2 regions of the Streptomyces sp. NPDC056144 genome follow, and region 1 is predicted to be linked to the other one. Evidence: riboswitches for the same ligand, from Rfam matches in the RefSeq annotation. Region 1 holds a riboswitch; the other holds the start of a gene.

Region 1 (7,683 bases):
CGATGACGAGGTCGGCGGAGGCCGCCGCGCGCAGCCGGCCCTCGATGACGTCCCAGGGCTTGAGTCGGTCCGAGAGGGAGATCGTGGCGTAGTCGTGGCCGAGCGGGGCGCCGGCCGCCGCCGCTGCCGCGTTCGCCGCCGTCACGCCGGGGAGGACCCGTACGGGCACGTCCGCGTACTCCGGCTCGCAGGCGACCTCCAGGACGGCCGTCGCCATGGCGAAGACGCCCGGGTCGCCGCCGGAGACGACCGCGACCTTCTTGCCGCGCCGGGCCAGGTCGAGCGCGAACTCGGCCCGCTCCGACTCGACCTTGTTGTCGGAGCCGTGCCGGACCTGGCCGGGGCGCAGGACGGGGACGCGGTCGAGGTAGGTGGTGTAGCCGACGAGGACGTCGGCGTTGACGAGCGCGCCGCGCGACTCGGGGGTCAGCCAGGGCGCCCCGGCGGGGCCGGTGCCGACGACGGTGACCTCGCCCCGCTCCCGTACCGGCGCCTCCTGGTCGATACGGGAGGGCAGCACGGCGACGGAGAAGTACGGGACGGTCGACGGGTCGACGTCCGCGAGCTGCTCGGTGCGCTCGCCGGCCATGAACGCCCGCTCCACGTACCGCGCGTCGTCGAGGCGGCCCGCGCGCTCCAGGGCGCGGCGGACGGTGGGGAAGGTGCGGCCGAGCTTCATCACGACCGCCGAGTCGGTGCCCGCGAGACGGGCCGTCAGCTCGTCCTCCGGCAGGGTGCCGGGGATGATCGTGAGGACCTCCTCCGCCTCGCACAGCGGCTCGCCGAGCCGCGCGGCGGCGGCGCTCACCGAGGTCACGCCGGGGATGACGGTCGTGTCGTAGCGGTCCGCGAGCCGCTTGTGCATGTGCTGGTACGAGCCGTAGAACAGCGGGTCGCCCTCGGCGAGGACGGCGACCGTGCGGCCCGCGTCGAGGTGGGCGGCGAGCCGGGCCGCGGCCTCCTCGTAGAAGTCGTCGAGGGCGCCCCGGTAGCCGCCGGGGTGGTCGGTGGTCTCGACGGTGAGCGGGTACATGAGCCGCTCCTCGACGTGGTCCTCGCGGAGGTGCTCGGCCGCGATGGAGCGGGCGATCGAGCGGCCGTGGCGGGCCGAGTGGTAGGCGACGACGTCGGCCTCGGCGATGGCCTTCACGGCCGCCACCGTCATGAGGTTGGGGTCGCCGGGGCCGAGCCCGACCCCGTACAGCTTGCCCTTCGGGGTGCTCATCGCGGTGCTCATGCCTGTATCTCCGCTTCGTGCGCGAGCGCGTTGAGGGCGGCGGCCGTCATGGCGCTGCCGCCGCGCCGGCCCCGTACGACGAGGTATTCGAGGCCGAGGTCGTTCTCGGCGAGGGCGTCCTTGGACTCGGCGGCGCCGATGAACCCGACGGGTATGCCGAGGACGGCGGCCGGCTTGCCCGCGCCCTTCGCGATCATCTCCAGGAGGTGGAAGAGCGCGGTGGGCGCGTTGCCGATGGCGACGACGGAGCCTTCGAGGCGGTCGCGCCAGAGTTCGAGCGCGGCGGCCGAGCGGGTGGTGCCGAGCTCGGCGGCGAGGGCCGGGACGGCCGGGTCGGAGAGCGCGCAGAGCACCTCGTTGTCGGCGGGCAGCCGCTTGCGGGTGACGCCACTGGCGACCATCTGGGCGTCGCAGAGGATCGGCGCACCGGCCTGGAGGGCGGCACGGGCGTCCGCCACGACCCGCGGCGAGTAGGCGATATCGCTGACGAGGTCGGTCATGCCGCAGGCGTGGATCATCCGGACCGCCACCTGGGCGACGTCGGCGGGCAGGCCGTCGAGGTCCGCCTCGGCGCGGATCGTGGCAAAGGACCGGCGGTAGATCTCCGTCCCGTCCTTCTCGTAGTCGAACATCCTGGTGTTCTCGCTCATCTCGTCAGCGGATGGTGGTCGTGCGGGCCGTGGTGACCGCTTCGTGCAGGGCTGTACGGGGGGTGGCGGCGCCGTCCACCAGGTAGGCGCCGTCGGCGGTGGCGACGACGTCGACCCAGGCGCCGTGCGGGTGGCCGCAGCGGCGCTCGCAGCCGGAGTAGTGGACGGGGAGGGCCCTTCCGGGGAGGCCGCGTGCGGGGAGGCCGCCGGCCGGCCCCGGGGTCGCGTCGGCGCGGACGTCCGCGAGGGACTTGGCGCAGCCGGGGCGGCCGGTGCACGCGGTGACGTCCACCCAGGGGGAGCCGGGGTCGGTGATCAGGCCGTGGGCGGCCAGGTCCTCGTTTCCCGTGGCGCCCACGACCACCGCGCCGCGCCACGGCGTCAGCCGGATCTCCTCGGCGGGCAGCAGCGCCCGCAGCTGGGCGGCGGTGAGGCGGCCGAGGGGCGCGAGGACGTAGCGGGAGGCGGGGCCGAGCGGGCCGGGGGAGGGCGGGGCGCCGTGGAGCAGGATCGATGCGGCCGCCGGTACGGGCTCCGCCGCGATCCCGGCCCCCGCGAGGGCGCCGGCCAGGTCGGGGGCGTACCCCTCGGGGAGTTCGCCGACCCGCCAGGCGCCGGTCCCGGCCGCGCGGGCCGCGTCGAGGAAGGCCCCGGCGGCGGCGAGCGCGGCGCGGGGGGCGTCGGCCCCGGCGACGCGGAACGCCCGCCCGCCGACGTACAGACGGGCCGCGCCGCCGTCCACTGCGACCAAGGTCACATCCCCGCCGAGCCCCGCCACGTCCCCGCGGCCGTCGTCGAGGACGAAGAGGAAACGGCCGGAAAGCGCCGCCGCCCAGGGCGCGGCGCAGAGGAGGGCGTCGAGCTCGCGGGCCCACAACTGGACCTCGGGGCCGCCGAGTCCGTCGAGACCGGCGGCGGGGGAGACGACGATGTTGCGGACGCGCTCGTGCGTGGAGGAGGGCAGCAGGCCGGCCTCCGCGAGCAGCGCCGCGAGCTCCGTCCCGCAGTCGTCCGCGAGGCCCCGGAGCTCCGCGTTGCCCCGGGAGGTGATGCTCACCGAGCCGTCGCCCAGGGTCTCCGCCGCGTGCGCCAGGGCCTCGGCCTGACGTGCGGTCAGTCGGCCTGCGGGGAGCCGGAGTCGGGCCAGTCTCCCGTCGTCGGCGGCGTGCAGGCGCAGCGCTCCGGGGCAGGCGTCGCCACGGTCCCTTGTGCGGGGTTCGTCCCGTTCGGGCGTCGGGGGTGGGGTGGGCGGCATGGCGGCGAGCATACCCACGGGGATCGGGCCCCTCACCGGTCGCGATCCGGCCGATCCGTGCCCGCTGCCCGCGGGTGGCCCGGGTGCGATCCGTGTACGGGTCCCCGTGTGCGGCCCGCGTCCGGTCCGGGTGCGGCCCGCGTCCGGTCCGGGTGCGGTCCGCGTGCGGTCCGCGTGCGGTCCGCGTGCGGTCACGAGTGTGATCCGGTCGATCCCCCGGCTCTCTTCGGCCCGCCCCCGCCACGATCTAGGATGCAGATCGGCATGGGGTCCCAGGACCCCGGGGAGGAAGCCCGGTGAGAATCCGGCGCGGTCCCGCCACTGTGAGCCCGTTCCGGACCGCCCGGCACGGGTGAGTCAGGAACTCCCGCCGTCCACACGACCACCCGGGGCGCGGACAACCCCGAGGAAGGGCCTGCGTCGCCATGCTCCTGCTGCTGTCGCACTCCGACACCGACCTGCTCAGCGCCCGCGCGGCGAACACGGCCGCGACGGAGGCCGAAGGGGACGGTCTCGCGTACCGCTTCGCCAACCCCTCCCGAGTCCCGCTCGCCGACCTCCCCGGCCTCCTCGACGGCGTCGAGCTCGTCGTCGTCCGCCTCCTCGGCGGCCTGCGCTCCTGGCAGGAGGGGCTGGACGCGATCCACGCCGCCGGAAAGCCGGTCGTCGTGCTCAGCGGCGAACAGGCCCCCGACGCCCAGCTGATGGAGGCCTCGACGGTTCCCGTCGGCGTCGCGACCGAGGCGCACGCCTACCTCGCGCACGGCGGCCCCGCGAACCTGACGCAGCTGGCCCGCTTCCTCTCCGACACCGTGCTCCTCACCGGTCACGGCTTCGAGGCCCCGGCCGCCGCCCCCACCTGGGGCCCCCTGGAGCGCACCCCCCGTGCCACCGACGGCCCGACGGTCGCCGTGCTCTACTACCGCGCCCACCACATGAGCGGGAACACCGCCTTCGTCGGCGCCCTCTGCGACGCGATCGAGGACGCCGGGGCCCAGGCCCTCCCGCTGTACGTGGCCTCGCTGCGCGCCCCCGAGGAGGAGCTCGTCGAGACGCTCCGCGGGGCGGACGCGATCGTCACGACCGTCCTCGCCGCCGGTGGCACCAAGCCCGCCGAGGCGCAGGCCGGCGGCGACGAGGAGGCCTGGGACGCGGGCGCGCTCGCCGCGCTCGACGTGCCGATCCTCCAGGCCCTGTGCCTGACCGGCTCGCGTTCGGCGTGGGAGGAGAACGACGAGGGCCTCTCGCCGCTCGACGCCGCCAGCCAGGTCGCCGTGCCCGAGTTCGACGGCCGCCTCATCACCGTCCCGTTCTCCTTCAAGGAGATCGACGCCGACGGCCTGCCCGCGTACGTCGCCGACGCCGAGCGCGCGGCCCGCGTCGCCGGGATCGCCGTCCGGCACGCCCGGCTCCGCCACATCCCGAACGCCGAGAAGAAGCTCGCGCTCGTCCTCTCCGCGTACCCCACCAAGCACTCCCGCATCGGCAACGCCGTCGGTCTCGACACCCCCGCCTCCGCCGTCGCCCTGCTGCGCCGACTCATCGCCGAGGGGTACGACTTCGGGCCCGAGGCCGACCTCCCGGGGCTGGTCTCCGGCGACGGCGACGAGCTGATCTACGCCCTCATCGAGGCGGGTGGCCACGACCAGGACTGGCTGACCGAGGAGCAGCTCGCGAGGAACCCGGTCCGCATCCCGGCCGCCGACTACAAGCGCTGGTACGCGACGCTTCCGGCCGAGCTGCGCGAGCAGGTCGAGGAGCACTGGGGTCCGGCGCCGGGCGAGATGTTCCTCGACCGGTCCCGCAACCCGGAGGGCGACATCGTCCTCGCGGCGCTGCGGCGCGGGAACCTGCTGATCCTCATCCAGCCGCCGCGCGGCTTCGGCGAGAACCCGATCGCGATCTACCACGACCCCGATCTCCCGCCGTCCCACCACTACCTGGCCGCCTACCGCTGGATCGCCGCCCGCGAGGACGACGGCGGCTTCGGCGCCGACGCCATGGTCCACCTCGGCAAGCACGGCAACCTGGAGTGGCTGCCGGGCAAGAACGCCGGTCTGTCCGCCGCCTGCGGCCCGGACGCGGCGCTCGGCGACATCCCGCTGATCTACCCGTTCCTCGTCAACGACCCGGGCGAGGGCACGCAGGCCAAGCGGCGCGTGCACGCCACCCTGGTCGACCACCTCGTGCCGCCGATGGCCCGCGCCGACTCGTACGGCGACATCGCGCGCCTGGAGCAGCTGCTCGACGAGTACGCGCAGATCTCCTCCATGGACCCGTCGAAGCTGCCCGCGATCCGCGCGCAGATCTGGACGCTGATCCAGGCGGCGAAGCTCGACCACGACCTGGGCATGGAGGACCGCCCGGAGGACGACGGCTTCGACGACTTCCTGCTGCACGTCGACGGCTGGCTGTGCGAGGTCAAGGACGCGCAGATCCGCGACGGTCTGCACGTCCTCGGCGGGGCGCCGGAGGGCGAGGCCCGGGTCAACCTGGTCCTCTCCATCCTCCGCGCCCGCCAGATCTGGGGCGGCACGCAGGCGCTGCCCGGCCTGCGCGAGGCGCTCGGCCTCGACGAGTCCGCGCCCACCCGCACCGACGCCGACGCCGTCGAGGCGCAGGCCCGCGCGCTCGTCGAGGCGATGGAGGCGGCCGGCTGGACGGAGGAGGCGGTCGCGACCGTCGCCGAGGCGTACGGCTCCGAGGTCCGCGACGTCCTGTACTTCGCGGTCCGCCAGGTCGTCCCGCGGCTCGCCGCGACGACGGACGAGCTGACGCACGCGGTGCACGCCCTGAACGGCGGCTTCGTCCCGGCCGGCCCCTCGGGCTCGCCGCTGCGCGGCCTCGTCAACGTCCTGCCGACCGGCCGGAACTTCTACTCGGTCGACCCGAAGGCCGTCCCGTCCCGCCTCGCGTGGGAGACGGGCCAGGCGCTCGCGGACTCGCTCCTCACCCGCTACCGCACCGACAACGGCGAGTGGCCGACCTCCGTCGGTCTCTCCCTGTGGGGGACGAGCGCGATGCGCACGGCCGGCGACGACGTCGCCGAGGCGCTCGCCCTGCTCGGTGTCCGCCCGCTGTGGGACGACGCCTCGCGCCGTGTGAACGGCCTGGAGCCGATCCCGCTCGCCGAGCTCGGCCGCCCGCGCGTCGACGTGACGCTCCGCATCTCGGGCTTCTTCCGCGACGCGTTCCCGCACGTCATCGGCCTCCTCGACGACGCCGTCCGGCTCGTCGCGGGGCTTGAGGACGAGTCCGCCGAGGACAACTACGTCCGGGCGCACGCGCAGGCCGACCTCGCCGAGCACGGCGACGAGCGCCGCGCCACGACCCGCATCTTCGGCTCGCGGCCCGGCACGTACGGCGCGGGCATCCTCCAGCTCATCGACTCCCGCGACTGGCGCACCGACGCGGACCTGGCCGAGGTGTACACGGTCTGGGGCGGGTACGCGTACGGCCGCGGGCTCGAAGGCCGCCCGGCGCGCGCCGAGATGGAGACCGCGTACAAGCGGATCGCGGTGGCCGCGAAGAACACGGACACGCGTGAGCACGACATCGCGGACTCGGACGACTACTTCCAGTACCACGGCGGCATGGTCGCGACCGTCCGCGCGCTGAAGGGCACCGCCCCCGAGGCGTACATCGGCGACTCGACCCGCCCCGAGACCGTCCGCACCCGCACGCTTGTCGAGGAGACCTCCCGGGTCTTCCGCGCCCGCGTGGTCAACCCGCGCTGGATCGAGGCGATGCGCCGCCACGGCTACAAGGGCGCGTTCGAGCTCGCGGCGACCGTCGACTACCTCTTCGGCTACGACGCCACGACCGGTGTCGTCGCCGACTGGATGTACGACAAGCTCACCCAGGAGTACGTGCTCGACGCCGAGAACCAGGCCTTCCTGAAGGAGGCCAACCCCTGGGCCCTGCACGGCATCGCGGAGCGCCTCCTCGAAGCCGAGTCCCGCGGCATGTGGGAGAAGCCGGACCCGGAGACCCTGGCCGCCCTGCGCCAGGTGTTCCTGGAGACGGAGGGCGACCTCGAAGGCCCGGAGGACGAGGACTAGCCCGCCTCCTGGGCCGTCATCTGAGCGGAGACCGGGGCCAGCTCCAGGCGGCGGCCCCGGAACCCTTCCCTCAGCCGCCGGTCGTGGCTGACCACGACCAGCGTGCCCCGGTACTCGGCGAGCGCCGCCTCGATCTCCTCCACCAGGCCGGGGGAGAGGTGGTTGGTCGGCTCGTCGAGGAGGAGCAGGTCGGCGGGTGAGGTCACGAGCAGGGCCAGTTCCAGTTTCCGGCGCTGGCCCGTCGAGAGGAGACGGACCGGGGTCGCGAGATCCCGGGCGGCGAAGAGCCCGAGGGCGAGCAGCTCGTCCTCCCGGCCCTCGCCGAACGCCTCGCTCACCGTACGGGGGTCGGTGGGCGGGGCCGTCTCCTGTCGGAGCGTCCCGACGCGGGTGGTGAACGCCCCTCCCGTCCGCACCGTGCCCGCGTCCGGCGTGAGCTCTCCGGCGAGCACCTTCAGGAGCGTCGTCTTCCCGGCGCCG
Region 2 (7,683 bases), on a different contig from region 1:
TCGACGGGGTCGATCTGGACATCGCGAACGGGGGGTTCACGGCGCTGCTCGGACACTCCGGCTCCGGCAAGTCGACTCTGCTGCGCGCCGCCGCCCGCCTCGACACCGGCATCACCTCCGGCACGGTCGAAGTCCCGGAGGCGTCAGCCGTCGTCTTCCAGGACGCCCGGCTGCTGCCCTGGGCCCGCGTGCTCGACAACGTCGTGCTCGGCCTGCCCGGCCCCCGGGCCGCCGCGCGCGAACGGGGCCGTGCGGCGCTCGCCGAAGTCGGCCTCGCCGGCAAGGAGGACGCCTGGCCCGGCACCCTCTCCGGCGGCGAGGCCCAGCGCGCCGCGCTCGCCCGTGCGCTGGTAGGTGCTCCCGGACTTCTCCTGCTCGACGAACCGTTCGGCGCCCTGGACGCGCTCACCCGCATCCGCATGCACGCACTCCTGCGGGACCTTTGCGACCGCCACCGCCCCGCCGTTCTGCTGGTGACCCATGACGTGGACGAGGCGATCGTGCTCGCCGACCGCGTTCTGGTCCTCGACGACGGCCGCTTCGCCACCGACCTGGACCTCGCCGACCGCTTCGGCGCCTCCGAGCGTCAAGCCCATCCCGAGTTCGCCGCCACGCGTGACGAACTCCTGGCCGTTCTCGGCGTCCACGCGGCCTGAAGCCGGCCCCACCGGTCATCTCGCGCACAGCCCCGGCACCCTCCGCCGGCCTCGCCATGCCCCGTCGCATCCTGTCGCACCTGCCGTCACGACCTCACAGGAGAAAGAGAGAGACCGTGCCTTTCACCGTTCCGCGTGCCGTCCCTCTGCACGCCCTCGTCCGCACCCTGCTCACGGCCGTCCTCGCGATCGCCGCACTCGCCCTGCCCGCACCCGCCCAGGCCGCCACCGGCTTCACCCTCTACGACAACACCAACTACGCGTCAACCACCATCGGCGGCACCTCCGTCGTCTCCGGTTTCGTCCCGAACCGCGTCTGCACCCCTCTCGTCGCGAACGGCGGCCTGCCCGGCGAGAACGAGTGGAAGACCATTGTCCAGTCCTACAACCGCAACACCGGCGGGCCGCTCGTCCTCGACTGCGAAACCCTCTACCTCAACTCCACCACCACCGCGGCCGACCACTACGCGCGCCTGCTGCAACTCCAGACCTGGGCCCGGGAAGTCGCGCCCGGGCAGGTCATCGGCTGGTACGGACTGCTCGGCAACACCACCAGCGCGAACTACCCCTACTACCGGAAACTGATCGCCGCAGACCCGAACACCGCCTTCTTCCCCTCGCTCTACACCTACTCCACCAACGAGACCTCCTGGAACTCCACCCTCACCGCCAACAGCGCCAAGGCCAAGGCCGTTGACCCGGCCGTACCGCTGCTGCCGTACATCTGGCCGCAGTACCACGGCGGTTCATCACCGTCCTCCCTGGACTACACCTTCGTCCCCGCGGCCCAGTGGTCCGTGCAGCTCGCCACGATCAGGGGACTGGGACTGCCCGGTGCCGTGGTGTGGGGCGGCTGGCCCATCAGCGAGACCTGCAACAACGCCTGCCAGGCCGCGGCCCCGACGGCCGGCTGGCTCGCCGCCACCCGGGCCTTCCTCGACGACCTCGCCGACCCTCGCACCGACCTGGCCCTCGGAGCGGCGGCGACCGCCTCCAGCGTCAACGTCACCGGCCGCGACGCCGCCAAGGCCGTCGACGGCGACCCCACCACCCGCTGGGGCAGCACCTATGCCGATCCGCAGTGGCTCACCGTCGACCTGGGTGCCTCGTACCACGTCAGCGGCGTGCGCCTCGTATGGGAGACGGCTTACGGGAGTTCGTACCAGATTCAGGTCTCGGACGACGGATCCACCTGGACCACGGCCTACTCGACCACGACCGGGGCGGGCGGCGTGGAACGCGTCAGCAGCCTGACCGCGACCGGCCGCTACGTCCGCCTCCACGGCACGGTCCGGGGAACGTCGTACGGCTATTCGCTGTGGAACTTCGAGGTGTACGGCACCGCGGCCTCCTGAGTCGCGTCGGCAGAGTCGGCACCCGCTGGAGGCCTACCCAGACCCGAATAGCGCCGGCGAGCTCGCGCACGCCTCTTCCACGGCCGTCGGGGTTTGATCAGCTCGGTCTTGAACAGGCCGATCGCGCTCTCCATCAGGGCGTTGTCGTGGGCCTGGCTGTGGGACGGCGACCGCGACAAGGCCCTCGTCGAGCTGGAGACCGCCGAGCGGATCGCTCCCCAGCTCGTACGGGACCACCCCATCGCCCGCTCCCCCGCCCGCCTTCGGCCGGTGCGGCTCGTACGACCCCGAGCGGATCGGGTACCCGGTCCGGGCCTCGATCGCCTCGGCATCGAGGAAGCCGAGGCCCTGGGGTGTGGCGATGACGCCGACGCCCCAGCCCTGCTCCTGCGCGGCGGTGAACAGAAGTCACGTCGGTCACCGTCATGTCTCGACGTGTCCGGCCGGAACCCGCGCCCACTGGCATGAACCACCTCTCGCACGGTCCTGCCGACGGGGCGAGCTGCGGGTCGACGTCACGCACCCCTGCGTACTCGTGTGCGACGCCGTCTCCCTCCGTACGGTCCGGTCGATGGTGCACCGTTCGCGCACGCTGTGAGGGAGAGCTGGTGAAGCCGACCGAGGAAGCGCTCCGGTGCGCGAGGGGGGCTTTGCGTCGAGAATCGTGTCGTGACGCACCTTCATGATGGCTCCAGGAGGTACCGGTGAAGCAACTGATCAACGTCCCCGAGACCGTGGTCACCGACGCGCTGCGCGGGATGGCCGCCGCGCATCCCGAGCTGACCGTGGACGTCGAGCGGCGGATCGTCGTGCGGCGGGACGCGCCCGTGGAGGGGAAGGTGGCGTTGGTGTCCGGGGGCGGGTCCGGGCACGAGCCGTTGCACGCGGGGTTCGTGGGGCCGGGGATGCTGGCCGCCGCTTGTGCCGGGGAGGTTTTCACGTCGCCCGTGCCGGATCAGATGGTGCGGGCCGCGGCGGCCGTCGACAGTGGGGCCGGGGTGTTGTTCGTCGTCAAGAACTACACCGGTGACGTCCTCAACTTCGAGATGGCCGCCGAGCTCGCCGAGGACGAGGGCGTGCGGGTCGCGAAGGTGCTCGTCGACGACGACGCGGCCGTGACGGACAGTCTGTACACGGCGGGGCGGCGCGGGACCGGCGGCACCCTGTTCGTGGAGAAGATCGCGGGCGCCGCCGCCGAGGAGGGCGCGCCGCTGGAGCGGGTCGAGGCCGTGGCCCGGCGGGTGAACGAGCGGTGCCGGTCCTTCGGGGTCGCGCTGAGCGCGTGCACCACGCCCGCCAAGGGGAGTCCGACCTTCGATCTCCCGGCCGGTGAGCTGGAGTTGGGCATCGGCATCCACGGAGAGCCCGGGCGTGAGCGGCGGGCGATGATGACCTCGCGGGAGATCGCGGACTACGCCGTGGACGTCGTCGTCGAGGACCTGCGGCCGACCGCGCCCGTGCTCGTCCTCGTCAACGGGATGGGCGGTACGCCGCTGCTCGAACTGTACGGGTTCAACGCGGAGGTGCAGCGGGTCCTCGGCGAGCGGGGTGTTCCGGTCGCCCGGACCCTCGTCGGGAACTACGTGACCTCCCTCGACATGGCCGGCTGTTCCGTCACCCTCTGCGAGGTCGACGAGGAGTTGCTGCGGCTCTGGGACGCGCCGGTGCGGACGGCCGCGCTGCGGTGGGGGCGGTGAGCGGGATGACGCGGGACATCGACGCCGGGTTCGTCGTGCGGTGGCTGACGGAGGCCGCCGCGGTCGTCTCCCGCGAGGCCGATCGGCTCACCGAGCTCGACTCCGCCATCGGCGACGCGGACCACGGTGCCAACCTCAGGCGCGGCTTCGCCGCCGTGGCCGAGACGCTCGCCAAGGAGCCGCCCGCGACGCCGGGGGCGGTGCTCGTCGCCGCCGGGCGGGAGCTGATCTCGACCGTGGGCGGGGCCTCGGGGCCGCTGTACGGGACGCTGCTGCGGCGGGCCGGCAAGGCCCTCGGCGAGGACACGGCCGTCAGCCGGGAGCGGCTCGCGGAGGCCCTCGACACCGGGGTCGCCGCCGTGGGGCAGCTCGGCGGGGCACGGGTGGGGGACAAGACCATGCTGGACGCGCTCGTTCCGGGCGTCGAGGGGCTGCGGACCTCCTTCGAGGACGGGCGTACGGCCGCCGAGGCGGGCGCCCTCGGGACCGTACCCCTCCAGGCGCGCAAGGGCCGGGCCAGTTACCTCGGCGAGCGGTCGGTCGGGCACGAGGATCCCGGGGCCGCCTCGTCGGCGCTGCTCCTCGCCGTACTGGCCGACACCGCCCGGACGGGGGGTCTCTCGTGACCGCGGGGGCGTCGGCGCGGGTGGGCATCGTGCTCGTCTCGCACAGCGCGGCCGTCGCCGCCTCGGTCGCCGACCTCGCCCGCGGCCTCGCGGGCGGCGGCGACACCGCCCCGATCCGGCCGGCCGGCGGACTCCCCGACGGCGGCCTCGGGACCAGCGCCGGGCTCGTCACGGCGGCGGCGGAGGCGGTCGACGGCGGGGCCGGGGTGGCGATCCTCGTCGACCTCGGCAGCGCGGTCCTCACCGTGAAGGCGCTCCTCGCCGAGGGCGACGAACTGCCCGAGGGCGCCCGCCTGGTGGACGCGCCCTTCGTCGAGGGCGCGGTCGCCGCGCTGGTGACGGCCAGCGCCGGCGGGGACCTCGACGCGGTGGCCGCGGCGGCCTCGGAGGCGTACGTCTACCGGAAGGGATGAGCGGGGCCGCGGAGGGCCCGCCGTGAGTGCGGGGAGTGACCGAGGGGCCGCGCCCGGTGGCGACCGTGTTGTGATCGGGCAGGTCAACACACTAGTGTCGCAGGGCCTTGGTGTACGGGAAACCGGTGCGGTACCGGTGCGGCCCTCGCCACTGTGATCGGGAGTTCCGGCTCCACACCCGGGGGGAGGTCCCTCCCGGGCAAGCCACTGGACCGTAGCGGGTGACCGCCTCGGTGTGGGAAGGCGGAGTCGGGACGTATGACCGTCAGCCAGGAGACCGGCCGGGGTGCGTTGTCCATCCACGAGGTGCTGGAGAGGGTCTCCCAACCATGCATATAGCCGAGGGGTATCTACCCCCCGTCCACGCCGCCGCCTGGGGCGTCGCGGCGGCCCCGTTCGTCGTCCACGGGGCCCGCGCCCTCACCCGCGAGGTGCGCGCGAACCCCGAGTCCACCCTGCTCCTCGGCGCGTCCGGGGCCTTCACCTTCGTCCTGTCGGCGCTCAAGCTGCCCTCGGTGACGGGCAGTTGCTCCCATCCGACCGGTACGGGCCTGGGCGCGATCCTGTTCCGGCCGCCGATCATGGCGGTCCTGGGGACGATCACGCTCCTCTTCCAGGCCCTGCTGCTCGCTCACGGCGGGCTCACCACGCTCGGCGCGAACGTCTTCTCCATGGCGATCGTCGGGCCGTGGGCGGGGTACGGGACCTACCTCCTGGCCCGCCGGTTCGGCGCGCCGCTGATGGTCGCCGTCTTCCTCGGCGCGTTCGTCGCCGACCTGTCGACGTACTGCGTCACCAGCGTCCAGCTCGCGCTGGCCTTCCCCGACCAGGGCAGCGGCGTCCTGGGCGCGCTCGCCAAGTTCGGTTCCATCTTCGCCGTCACGCAGATCCCCCTGGCCGTCAGCGAGGGCCTCCTGACGGTCCTCGTGATGCGGCTGCTCACGCAGTCCAGCAAGGGCGACCTGATCCGTCTGGGCGTCCTGTCCCGGACCGCTTCGGCGCGCCCCGCCGAGGAGGTGACCGCGCGATGAGCACCCCGCGTGTCAGCAAGAGCACGAAGATCAACCTGCTGCTCCTGTTCGTCGTCGTCGCGCTGGCGGTCCTCCCGCTCGCGCTCGGTCTGGGCGACCACAAGGAGGAGCCGTTCACCGGCGCGGACGCCGAGGCGGAGACCGCGATCACGGAGCTCCAGCCGGAGTACGAGCCCTGGTTCAGCCCCCTGTACGAGCCGCCGTCCGGGGAGATCGAGTCGGCGCTCTTCTCCCTCCAGGCGGCCCTGGGCGCCGGTGTCCTCGCGTACTACTTCGGCGTGCGGCGCGGACGGCGGCAGGGCGAGGCCCGGGCGCGGGCGGAGCTGACCCCTCCGGTTCCCGTAGGAGCCGTAGGAACCGCAGGAGCCGCAGGAGCCGTCGGCGCCGCCGCGACGGCCGACGCTTCGGGCAAGGACGCGTAGCCGCCCATGCTCCCCATCGACGCGGCGGCGCACAGCAGCCGCTGGCGGCGCAGGCATCCCGCCGAGAAGGCCCTGCTCGGCTTCGGTCTGACCCTGTGCGCGGTCTGCCTGCCACCGTGGCCCGGCGCCGTGCTCGTGGCGGCGGCCACCCTCGCCGTCCTCCTCGGGCCCGCCGCCGTGCCGGGCCGTCAGCTGTGGCGGGCCTTCCGGGTCCCGCTCGGCTTCTGCGTCACGGGGGCCGTCCCGCTGCTCTTCGAGGTCGGCGGGGCGCGCGGGTTCGTCGCGCTCGCGCCGGGCGGGCCCGGTCACGCGGTCGAGCTGCTGCTCCGTACCGCGTCCGCCTCGCTCGGCGTGCTGCTCTTCGCGTTCACCACGCCCGTCTCGGACGTGCTGCCCCGGCTCGTCCGTGCGGGCGTGCCGGCGCCGGTGGTGGACGTGGCGCTGGTGATGTACCGGATCATCTTCCTGCTGCTCGACTCGCTCACCAAGATCCGGCAGGCGCAGGCGGCCCGCCTCGGGCACACCACCCGCGCGGCGACCTGGCGCTCCCTTGCCGGGCTCGGGGCCACCACGTTCGTCCGCGCCTTCGACCGGGCGCAGCGGATGCAGTCCGGCCTAGCCGGGCGCGGTTACGACGGGACGCTGCGGGTCCTGGTGCCCGCCGCCGCGGTGTCGCGCCGGTTCCTGACGGCGACGGGCGCGCTCCTGGCGGGGCTCGTCGCCCTCACCCTCGTACTCGAAAGGTTCCTTCCGTGAGCAGCACCCCTTCCCGCCCGTCGGCCCCCGTCGTGGAGCTGGTGGGGGCGGGTTTCGCGTACGAGGACGGGCCCGCGGTCCTGTCGGGTGTGGACTTCGCGGTGCCGGAGGGCCGGGCCATCGCGCTCCTCGGCCGCAACGGCAGCGGGAAGACGACACTCCTGCGGCTGCTCAGCGGCGGGCTCCGCTGCGGGAGCGGCGCGCTGCTGCTCGACGGGGCGCCCGTCGCGTACGACCGGAAGGGACTCACCCGGCTGCGGACGACCGTGCAGCTCGTGGTGCAGGACCCGGACGACCAGCTGTTCGCGGCCTCGGTCGGGCAGGACGTGTCGTTCGGGCCGATGAACCTCGGTCTGCCGGAGGAGGAGGTACGGCTCCGGGTGCGCGAGGCCCTGGAGGCGCTGGACATCACGGCCCTGGAGGACCGGCCGACGCACCTGCTCTCGTACGGGCAGCGCAAGCGCGCCGCCATCGCGGGCGCGGTGGCGATGCGCCCCCGGGTGCTGATCATGGACGAGCCGACGGCGGGGCTCGACCCGCACGGGCAGGAGCGGATGCTCGACGCGCTGGCGCGGCTGCGCGCGGCCGGGACGACGGTGGTGATGGCCACGCACGACGTGGATCTCGCGCTGCGCTGGGCGGACGAGGCCGCCGTGCTCTCCCCCGCCGGGCTGCGGACGGGGCCGGTGGCCGAGCTGCTCGCGGACCACGCCCTGCTCGACGCGGC

What was found. Region 1 has a riboswitch for cobalamin ahead of cobN (cobaltochelatase subunit CobN). Riboswitches for the same ligand answer to the same signal wherever they lie in the genome.
Region 2: linked by a shared signal. The riboswitch ahead of ACFC0Z_RS09700 (energy-coupling factor ABC transporter permease) and the one ahead of cobN (cobaltochelatase subunit CobN) in region 1 are both predicted to bind cobalamin.

Annotation. Positions count from the first base shown of each region.
Region 1 covers NZ_JBHJVF010000006.1:107,264-114,946, reverse strand. The annotation lists gene ACFC0Z_RS19865 (precorrin-2 C(20)-methyltransferase) at 1-1,237, opposite strand, end outside; gene ACFC0Z_RS19860 (precorrin-8X methylmutase) at 1,234-1,887, opposite strand; gene ACFC0Z_RS19855 (cobalamin biosynthesis protein CobG) at 1,892-3,154, opposite strand; cobalamin riboswitch at 3,392-3,528, shown strand; gene cobN (cobaltochelatase subunit CobN) at 3,568-7,203, shown strand; gene abc-f (ribosomal protection-like ABC-F family protein) at 7,200-7,683, opposite strand, start outside.
Region 2 covers NZ_JBHJVF010000002.1:709,765-717,447, forward strand. The annotation lists gene ACFC0Z_RS09670 (ABC transporter ATP-binding protein) at 1-656, shown strand, start outside; gene ACFC0Z_RS09675 (discoidin domain-containing protein) at 773-2,011, shown strand; partial or broken gene ACFC0Z_RS09680 (flavoprotein) at 2,273-2,416, opposite strand; gene dhaK (dihydroxyacetone kinase subunit DhaK) at 2,716-3,708, shown strand; gene dhaL (dihydroxyacetone kinase subunit DhaL) at 3,714-4,334, shown strand; gene ACFC0Z_RS09695 (PTS-dependent dihydroxyacetone kinase phosphotransferase subunit DhaM) at 4,331-4,747, shown strand; cobalamin riboswitch at 4,811-5,048, shown strand; gene ACFC0Z_RS09700 (energy-coupling factor ABC transporter permease) at 5,077-5,778, shown strand; gene ACFC0Z_RS09705 (energy-coupling factor ABC transporter substrate-binding protein) at 5,775-6,200, shown strand; gene cbiQ (cobalt ECF transporter T component CbiQ) at 6,207-6,956, shown strand; gene ACFC0Z_RS09715 (ATP-binding cassette domain-containing protein) at 6,953-7,683, shown strand, end outside.